DNA from 3 places in the Cronobacter malonaticus LMG 23826 genome. Region 1 is predicted to be linked to each of the others. Evidence: riboswitches for the same ligand, from Rfam matches in the RefSeq annotation. Region 1 holds a riboswitch; each other region holds the start of a gene.
The links. A riboswitch is a leader RNA that binds a small molecule or an ion and turns the genes downstream of it on or off. The one in region 1 is predicted to bind thiamine pyrophosphate.

Region 1 (3,253 bases):
AGAATGGAAGCAGCCGGACTGCTAACCAAAAAGAAATTTGGAAAAACTTACGAATGGACTGTTATCGATCTCTCCCCAGAATTATTCCTTCTCGAACGTAACACCGGGACGACAAAAAAGCCTGTCTGGGTGGACTGCCTGAAACATCCAGTATTCGGTAACGCCAAAGAAGACATGCCAGCCGTACAGCAGGAGGAACAGGGCGAAGAGGCCAACGCCGATCCGATGTGCGAGCTTGACGAAGCACCGAAAGAAGAAGCGCAAACGCCGGAAAAGGTGAAGCCAACACCGAAGCCAAAGATAAAGAAACCTGTAACACCGTCAACCGCACCAAGCGACGATAAGGAATATTCTACCAAATTGCATCAATTCGAGAGTGCTGGACATTGGTATCAATTTTCTGAGTATCAGTTACCAGATTTGGAGCGCTTTAAATGTGACGGGAAACTAACGAACGAATACGCCTTGGCCTATCTTGATAAACACACGTCACAGCAAACTATGAATACCCAATAAACAGGAGGATTATGATTACCCAGCTCTACATCTTCTTATTCTTCCGTGCTGTTTGGTATATTGCCGCCCGCATCCAGAAAAGAAAAAAAACGAACACTTAAGGATTACATTGACGAAACTCTTCAGTGACGTTTTCTACGCCAGGCGTTTTAAGAAGCACGCCATTGAGATGAATCACAAATTTGTTATCGTGGCTGGCATATCCGGCAATTTGGCGACAAATACCCACAGGGACACGAACTGCCATCACTACTTCGGCATCTTCATTAAGCTGAATGCCGATCAGGTAATCGAAATCCCAGGAGCGAATTCCGCCTAACTGGGTTTTATTGACTCTGGTTTTGACCTGCAACAGCGTCCCATCGCTTAATCTTACATCGGCGCTTTTATGGGAGTTTGGCAATAATTCACCCCCATAAAGTTGCTTTACGAGATGTTCACCATAATCACCAGTGACATTACCACCTCGGGCAAAAAATGCCTTTGCAAGCAGCCACCGCTTCTCGATACTGCCGATATGCTTCACGTGCACCCATCTAACCTCGTTAACTAAACGTAGATACCGATGATCTTGTTAATCACAGCTTCGAGGTATCAAGCCCAGCGGCTTTAAGCCGCTCGGTGAGATTCCTCATTTTGCTGAATTCAGTACCAAAACTGGCTTTAAGTCCCACACCCTCGCAAAACTCTTTAGCAGTGACGTTTTTCAGGTGGTCGGCGTATTTGATCATCTGGAGGTGCATTTCAACCGTTTGACCATTTCGCGGTGCGCTGTTGATGGCTTGCTTAATGTTCTCGTAGATCTGGGTTTCTGTCATTTGCATATCTCACTTATCAAATTTAGATAAATAATATAAATTAGCTAATTTTGATAATCAAGGGGTTTTGTCATACAGATATGGGGTACAAACTGAGGTATAAGGTGGGGTACAGCGCGAAGAAGCGATAACCGGAAGGGCGGGCTTGCAACAGCAAGCAACTTACCCTAAGCTGGCAAAAAGTATAGAGATTCAATCTTCATGACTCGGGGTGCCCCATCACTGATGGGCTGAGAAATACCCGTACCACCTGATCTGGATAATGCCAGCGTAGGGAAGTCAGATGCCTGTCCGGTATCCCGTCTTCGCGCCTGGCAGGAGAGAACCATGTCTTCTGACCTGCTTTGCGGCTCAAACGCCGCGCCTGTTGTCACCCAACTTCGCCGTCACGCTCCGCTGGTGCACTGCATTACTAACGATGTGGTGCAAAATTTCACTGCCAATGTCCTGCTCGCGCTTGGCGCCTCGCCCGCGATGGTGGTGGATACTGAAGAAGCCGCGCAGTTCGCGGCCATCGCCGATGCCTTACTCATCAACCTCGGTACGCTCACACACCCGCAGCAGCAGGCGATGCGTGCGGCCATCGACGGCGCCTGCGCGGCGGGCAAGCCGTGGACGCTCGACCCGGTCGCCGTCGGCGCGCTCACGCTGCGCACGGAATTTGCGCGGGAGATCCTGGCGCGTCGCCCAGCCGCCATTCGCGGCAACGCCTCGGAAATTCGCGCGCTGGCAGGCGAGAGCGGCGGCGGGCGCGGCGTTGACGCGACCGAAAGCGCGCATCAGGCGCGTGAGGCGGCCCGCTTACTGGCGCGCCGCACCGGCGCAGTCGTCGCTGTGACCGGCGAGGTCGATTACATCACCGATGGCGAACGCACGGTCGCGGTCGAGGGCGGCACCGGGATGTTGACGCGCGTGGTGGGCACCGGCTGTGCGCTCTCGGCGGTCGTCGCTGCCTGCTGCGCGCTGCCGGGCGACCGTCTGGAGAATGTCGCAACGGCCTGCTGGCTGATGAAGCGGGCGGGCGAACAGGCGCTGACCGTCTCCCGTGGCCCCGGCAGTTTCGCCAGCGCGTTGCTGGATAATCTGCATGCGCAGGCGTTCGGAGGTGCTCATGAAACGCATTAACGCGCTCACCATCGCCGGCACCGATCCGAGCGGCGGCGCGGGGATTCAGGCCGATCTCAAAACGTTCTCGGCGCTCGGTGCTTACGGCACATCAGTGATTACGGCGCTGGTGGCGCAGAACACCCGCGGCGTGCAGTCGGTCTACCGCATCGAGCCGTCGTTCGTCGCCGCCCAGCTTGATTCAGTGTTAAGCGATGTGCGCATCGACACCACCAAAATCGGCATGCTGGCGGAAACGGATATCGTCGAGGCCGTAGCCGAGCGGCTCTCGCACTACCGGGTGCGTAATATCGTGCTGGATACGGTCATGCTCGCGAAAAGCGGCGATCCGCTTCTTAGCCCGTCAGCGGTGCGCACGCTGCGCGAAAGATTATTGCCGCAGGTGGCGATCATCACGCCGAATTTGCCGGAGGCGGCGGCGCTGCTGGAAACCACGCATGCCCGCAGCGAAACGGAGATGCGCCAGCAGGGTGAGGCGCTGCTGGCGCTCGGCTGCGGCGCGGTGCTGATGAAAGGCGGGCATCTGGATGACGCCGAAAGCCCCGACTGGCTCTTTACTCGCGAAGGGGCGACGCGCTTTACCGCTCCGCGTGTCATGACGAAAAATACCCACGGCACCGGCTGCACGCTCTCCAGCGCGCTCGCGGCGCTGCGCCCGCAGTATCCTGACTGGGTTGAAACAGTGACGGCGGCGAAGGCGTGGCTCACGAAAGCGCTGCAACAGGCGGATAGTCTGGAAGTAGGGGAGGGCATCGGGCCCGTCCATCATTTTCATGCATGGTGGTGAACCGTGC
Region 2 (3,253 bases), 2.1 Mb from region 1:
CAGAGGCGGCAGGAGAAGCAGCAGCGCGGCACCAATCAGCAGTGAATCGATGAGTTTGCTGCGCCATGAATCCTCCGGGTTGCGCCAGCCGCGCACCAGCGTCGCGCCGACAGGAATCGCTTTGCTGAGCCGCTGGCTTAACAGGATAAGCGACAGGCAGCAGCCCATCTGGATAAGCGCCAGCAGCGCCGCGCGCCCCGGATCGTAGTCATAGCTCAGCGCCTGGTAGATGGCGAGCTCAATGGTGGTTGCCTGCGGCCCGCCGCCGAGCGCCAGCACCGTGGCGAAACTGGCGAAGCAGAGCATAAAAATGAGCGCCGCTACCGGCGGGATCTGGCGGCGCAGCCAGGGCCACTCCACCAGCCGGAAGAAATCCCAGCCGCGCATACCGAGCTGCGCGGCGAGCTGGCGCTGTTCGCCGGGGATCTGCGTCAGCGTCTGGTACAGCAGGCGAGTCGCCATCGGCATATTAAAAAAGAGGTGCGCCAGCAGGATGCCCTGAAGGCCATAAGGCGAAAACGTCCATTCAATACCGAGCGTCGCGCAGAGCGCGGCGAGCCAGCCGCTGCGCCCGTAGACGCTAAGCAGGCCGAAAATCGCCACCAGCACCGGCAGGATAAGCGTCATGGCGCACAGGCGCAGCAGCATTCGCCGCCCCGGAAAGCGGCGGCGGTAGAGCGCGCGGGCGAGTGGGATCGCAGGCACGACGGAAATCAGGGCAGAGAGAAACGCCTGCCAGAACGAGAAGCGCACCACATGCCACAGGTAGCTGTCGTGTAGCAGCGCGCGTGCATCGGTGTGCGGCGCGTGTGTCCAGAGCGCTGCGAACGCCGCCATCGCCACCGCCGCCATCAGCAGGGCGGCGGTGAGGCCGGGCCAGAGCCAGCCGGGGATCAGCGGCTCACGGCGCGTTGCCATTCACTCGTCCATTGCGCGCGCTGTGCGGCGACTTCCTGTGAGGTGAATTGCAGGGTGGTCTGCGGCCGGGTCAGCGCGTTAAAGCCTTCCGGCAGCGCGACGTTGGTCACCGGGTACATCCAGTTGCCCGCGGGGATCGCATTCTGGAAGGCGGGCGAAACCATAAACTTCAGGAATTTCTCCGCCAGTGCGGGCTGCTTGCTGGCGGCGGTGCGTGCGGCGACTTCCACCTGCAGATAGTGGCCTTCGCTGAAATTCGCCGCTGCGTAGTTCTCTTTTTTCTCTTCAATAATGTGGTAGGCGGGCGAGGTGGTGTAGCTCAGCACCAGATCGCCTTCGCCTTTCAGGAACAGGCCGTAGGCTTCGCTCCAGCCTTTGGTGACCGTAACGGTTTTCGCGGCGAGCTTCTGCCAGGCGTCCGGCGCTTTATCGCCATAGACTTTTTGCATCCACAGCAGCAGGCCCAGCCCTGGCGTGCTGGTGCGCGGATCTTCATAGATGATGCGCCATTTCTGGTCGCTCTCAACCAGCTCTTTCAGGCTTTTCGGCGGGTTTTTCAGTTTGTTTTTATCATAGACGAAGGCGAACCAGCCGTAGTCGAACGGCACAAAGGTGTCGTTATTCCAGCCGCCCGGCACGTTAACTTCACCCGCCGGAACGCCGCTTTTGGCGAACAGCCCGGTCGCGGTCGCGGCCTGAAGCAGATTGTTATCCAGGCCCAGCACCACATCGGCTTTGCTGTTTTTGCCTTCCATGCGCAGGCGGTTAAGCAGCGAGACGCCATCTTCCAGCGCCACGAATTTCAGCTCGCAGCCGCAGTCGGCTTCAAAGGCGGTTTTAATTTTCGGGCCAGGGCCCCACTCCGAGGAGAAAGAGTCGTAGGTGTAGACGGTCAGGACAGGTTTGGCGAAAGCCGGAGCGGCGGCGAGCGCCAGCAGAGGAAGCAGTTTTTTTAACACTTTGCACCTTTATCAAATGGGGGCAAAGGATTTTGAGCGGTAGCCTCAAATCCCTTCGCCGGCGTTATCCGGATCAGGTTCGACGGGTATTATCTCAGCGCACCGGTCAGTCGGCAGCACCCCGTTGAGAACGGCTCATTGTAATGATTTGCGTAATGTTGCGAAAGGGTTACGGCTCCGGCGGTGCAAACCAGGCGGATTTAAAATCAAACCAGCCGAGCGTGTTCATGCGCACGCCGCGCATACTGCGCTGGCCCTGTAGCATCAGCCAGTGGTGAATGAGCGGCAGAATATCCTGACGCTCGAGCATCGTGCGGCACCACTGCGGCAGGTTCAGCGCGCCGGTGCGCCAGCGCTGGGCGTCGCCCTGCCAGTCGAGCGGGATGCAGCGCTGAATGAGCGGCACTTCGCACAGGTGCGCGAACAGCGAGAAATCGAGCGGCAGCGTAAAGTTGGCGCTGTTAAGCCATAGATCGCTGGTAATGTCGCCCTGATACCACTCCTCATAGCTCACCTCTCGCAGTTCCAGCTCCACCTGCTCCTGCGCCAGGATATCGCGCAGCAGCGCGCCGATAATGCGGTTTTCATTGTGGTCGCCATAGAAGGTGAGCGTAAGACGCTCCAGCCCGGCGGGCTTCTGCGCCTCAGGAATTTGCGGCGCGTGGTGCCAGCGCGGCAGCAGGCCGTAAGCCGGAAACCAGATGCGCTGATAGTGCGGCGCGGCGCGGTGCAACAGGCGGGCGGGCGTAAAGCGCGAGCTTATCCAGCGGCGCACCTCCGGCATCGCGCCGACGCGCGAGCGGGAATCAAACAGCAGGTAGTAGCAGCCTTCTTCGAGGCGGCTCTCCACGGCTTTTTCGTCGACGTCGCGTGTCGGGCCTTCAAGCTGAACGGCGCAGCTCAGCTCCTCGCCTATCTCCGGCAGCACCCAGAAGTTCACCTCATCAATCAGCGCGCGGTAGCCAAAATAGTCATCAAAGGCGTGGATTTTTAGCTGGTTGCTGTTATTGCGTACCACCGCGTAAGGGCCAGTGCCGACGGGCTGGCTCGCGAATTTCGGCATTTCCGGCCACTCCCGCGGCAGGATCATCGCCGGCACGCTGCCCATCAGCCACGGCAGCCAGTCGTCCGGCTCGCTCAGGTGAATATCGAGTGTCCAGGCCGTGGGAGAAACGACCTGGCGGATATGCGCGTAAAGCGGCAGGGCGCAGATGCGCTGGAGCGAGCTGATGACATCGAGCATGTCCAGCTCGCGGCCGTGATGAAAATGGATGCCGGGGCGTAAGAAAAAGCGCCAGTGAAAAGGGGAAATACGCTGCCAGTGGTGCGCAATATCGGCTTCCAGTTCCCCGTTTTCCTCGTTTATGCGCGTCAGA
Region 3 (3,253 bases), 1.8 Mb from region 1:
ACGCGCTACCGCCTGCTCCAGCGTTTCGCCTACTTCGACAAACCCGGCCAGCACGGTGTAAACGCCGTTGCGGTGTCTTGTATGCTGCGCCAGCAGGATTTTATCGTCACGGCGGATAGCCACGATGATGCACGGCGCGATTTGCGGGTAGTAGCGTTCGCGGCAGTGGCCGCAGAGCATCGCCCACTCGGTTTTGCTCGGGTGCATCTCATGGCCGCAGTAGCCGCAATATTTATGAGAGCGGTAAAATTCGGCGAGCTGTACGCCCCGCCCCGCCAGTTGAAACAGCCCGGCGTCCTGGTCGATAAGCTGTCGCACCGAGGCCATGTCCTTTTCGCGCTTTTGCAGTACCAGCCAGACCGGCGCGTCCTCCCAGAGGCCAATTTGCAGCGCCTTTTCGCCCGTAAGACCAAAATCCGCGGCCTGGCCGTAAGGTAATTCTGCATTTGGCAGCCATAATTTCTGTTCATGGCTGACTATCCACCAGCCATGGTCTAAATTTTCTAGTGTACGTTCCATAATTGATTGCACTACCTCTGCGTCACTGGCACGTTATTAACATTGTTCTTACATATTTTGGGTCATTTGCGTTTTTACATCTTATATCTCATGGAGTCGATCATGCTAAACCAGCTAAAAAGTCTGACGGAACGCGTTGGTGGGAGTAATGAGTTAGTTGATCGTTGGCTTGCTGCCCGCAACCATCTGTTGGTCACCTATTACAAGATGGTCGGCATCAAACCCGGCAAGGAGCCGATGACTGCGCTTGATGAACAGGCGCTGGACGATTTCTGTCACTGCCTGGTGGATTACCTCTCCGCCGGACATTTCAATATTTATGAGCGCGTCATCAGCGAAATGGAAGGCACCAGCCCGCTGGTCGCCGCCACGCAAATCTATCCTCAGCTGGAATCCAACACCCAGCAAATCATGGATTTCTACGACACACATCTGGAAAGCGCTATCGACCACGATAACTGCCTGGAGTTTCAGGAAGCGCTTTCCGGCATTGGCGAGGCGCTCGCCGCCCGCTTCGCGCTGGAAGATAAGCTCATCATGCTGGCTTTTGACAACAACCTCGGCGAAAGCGCCAATGACGAAACCGGCCTCGCCAAACCGGCTTGAGTTCGGCTGTATTAACGAGTAGTTTAAATATGCCCCCGCGATTTTAGCGGGGTTTATCTTGTCGGAGTGCCCAGTGCGACAGCACGGGCTGAGACCGTTAATTCGGGATCCGCGGAACCTGATCAGGTTAATACCTGCGAAGGGAACAAGAGTAATTCCATTTTGCCCCGTTCAGGGCGCGATTTCGCCCTGATGCCCTGTTAAGGGTGCACGGGCGCACGCCATTACTCCTCCGTTGTTCTGACAAGCCACTTCCTGACCGTTAACTGGAATGCGCTATGTCTGTATCAAACAAACCAGGCCGCCGCGAACAGCGCGCCGCCGCACAACACTTTATCGACACCCTGGAAGGCACCGCTTTCCCCAATTCTCACCGCATCTATCTCACCGGTTCGCGTGAAGATATTCGCGTGCCGATGCGCGAAATCCGCCTGAGCCCGACGCTTGCGGGCGGCAGCAAAGAGAACCCGCGCTATGAGCCTAACGAGCCGGTGCCAGTGTATGACACCTCCGGCCCTTACGGCGATCCGGCGGTGCGTATCGACGTCCGCGAAGGGCTGGCTAAACTGCGCAGCGCCTGGATAGACGCGCGTAATGATACCGAAACCCTCGATTCCCTCAGCTCCGCGTATACCCGCGAGCGTCTGGCCGACGACGGGCTGGATGAGTTGCGCTTTCGCGGGCTGCTGACGCCAAAGCGCGCAAAGGCGGGCAAGCGTGTCACCCAGTTGCACTACGCGCGTCAGGGTATCGTGACGCCCGAAATGGAATTTATCGCCATCCGGGAAAACATGGGCCGCGAGCGTATTCGCACGGCGGTACTGCGCCAGCAGCATCCGGGCCACGGCTTTGGCGCGCGCCTGCCGGAGAACATCACGCCGGAGTTCGTGCGTGGCGAAGTCGCCGCCGGGCGCGCCATTATTCCTGCCAACATTAATCACCCGGAATCGGAGCCGATGATTATCGGTCGTAACTTCCTGGTGAAGGTCAACGCCAATATCGGCAACTCGGCGGTGACGTCGTCTATCGAAGAGGAAGTCGAAAAACTGGTCTGGGCGACCCGCTGGGGCGCAGATACCGTGATGGATCTCTCCACCGGGCGCTACATTCACGAAACCCGCGAATGGATCCTGCGCAACAGCCCGGTGCCGATCGGTACGGTACCGATCTACCAGGCGCTGGAGAAGGCTAACGGGATCGCCGAAGATCTGAGCTGGGAGATGTTCCGCGACACGCTGCTTGAGCAGGCCGAACAGGGCGTCGATTACTTCACTATTCACGCGGGCGTGCTGCTGCGCTATGTGCCGATGACCGCAGGCCGTCTGACGGGCATCGTCTCGCGCGGCGGTTCGATCATGGCGAAATGGTGCCTGTCGCACCACCGTGAAAACTTCCTCTACGAGCATTTCCGCGAGATCTGCGAAATCTGCGCCGCCTATGACGTCTCGCTGTCACTCGGCGACGGTCTGCGCCCCGGCTCCATTCAGGACGCCAACGACGAGGCGCAGTTCGCCGAACTCCACACGCTCGGCGAACTGACGAAAATCGCATGGGAATATGACGTCCAGGTCATGATCGAAGGCCCAGGCCACGTGCCGATGCAGATGATCCGCCGCAACATGACCGAGGAGCTGGAGCACTGCCACGAAGCGCCCTTCTACACGCTCGGACCGCTCACGACCGATATCGCGCCCGGCTACGATCACTTCACCTCCGGGATCGGCGCGGCGATGATTGGCTGGTTCGGCTGCGCGATGCTCTGCTACGTGACGCCGAAAGAGCACCTCGGCCTGCCGAATAAAGAAGATGTGAAGCAGGGGCTTATCACCTACAAAATTGCCGCCCACGCCGCCGATCTCGCCAAAGGGCATCCTGGCGCACAGATCCGCGATAACGCCATGTCGAAAGCGCGCTTTGAATTCCGCTGGGAAGATCAGTTCAACCTGGCGCTCGATCCGTTCACCGCCCGCGCCTACCACGACGAAACGCTGCCGCAGGAATCCGGTAAAGTCGCGCATTTCTGCTCTATGTGCGGCCCGAAATTCTGCTCAATGAAAATCACCCAGGAGGTGCGCGACTACGCCGCGAAGCAGGCGATCGACGCGGGTATGGCCGAGATGTCGAATCG

Region 2: linked by a shared signal. The riboswitch ahead of thiB (thiamine ABC transporter substrate binding subunit) and the one ahead of thiM (hydroxyethylthiazole kinase) in region 1 are both predicted to bind thiamine pyrophosphate.
Region 3: linked by a shared signal. The riboswitch ahead of thiC (phosphomethylpyrimidine synthase ThiC) and the one ahead of thiM (hydroxyethylthiazole kinase) in region 1 are both predicted to bind thiamine pyrophosphate.

Annotation. Positions count from the first base shown of each region.
Region 1 covers NZ_CP013940.1:1,337,688-1,340,940, forward strand. The annotation lists gene AFK66_RS06245 (helix-turn-helix domain-containing protein) at 1-516, shown strand, start outside; gene AFK66_RS21220 (DUF6998 domain-containing protein) at 614-1,042, opposite strand; gene AFK66_RS06255 (HTH-like domain-containing protein) at 1,095-1,334, opposite strand; TPP riboswitch at 1,532-1,628, shown strand; gene thiM (hydroxyethylthiazole kinase) at 1,662-2,459, shown strand; gene thiD (bifunctional hydroxymethylpyrimidine kinase/phosphomethylpyrimidine kinase) at 2,446-3,246, shown strand.
Region 2 covers NZ_CP013940.1:3,409,842-3,413,094, reverse strand. The annotation lists gene thiP (thiamine/thiamine pyrophosphate ABC transporter permease ThiP) at 1-918, opposite strand, end outside; gene thiB (thiamine ABC transporter substrate binding subunit) at 894-1,877, opposite strand; TPP riboswitch at 1,910-2,011, opposite strand; gene sgrR (HTH-type transcriptional regulator SgrR) at 2,047-3,253, opposite strand, start outside.
Region 3 covers NZ_CP013940.1:3,793,736-3,796,988, forward strand. The annotation lists gene nudC (NAD(+) diphosphatase) at 1-519, opposite strand, end outside; gene AFK66_RS17790 (Rsd/AlgQ family anti-sigma factor) at 622-1,125, shown strand; TPP riboswitch at 1,178-1,287, shown strand; gene thiC (phosphomethylpyrimidine synthase ThiC) at 1,404-3,253, shown strand, end outside.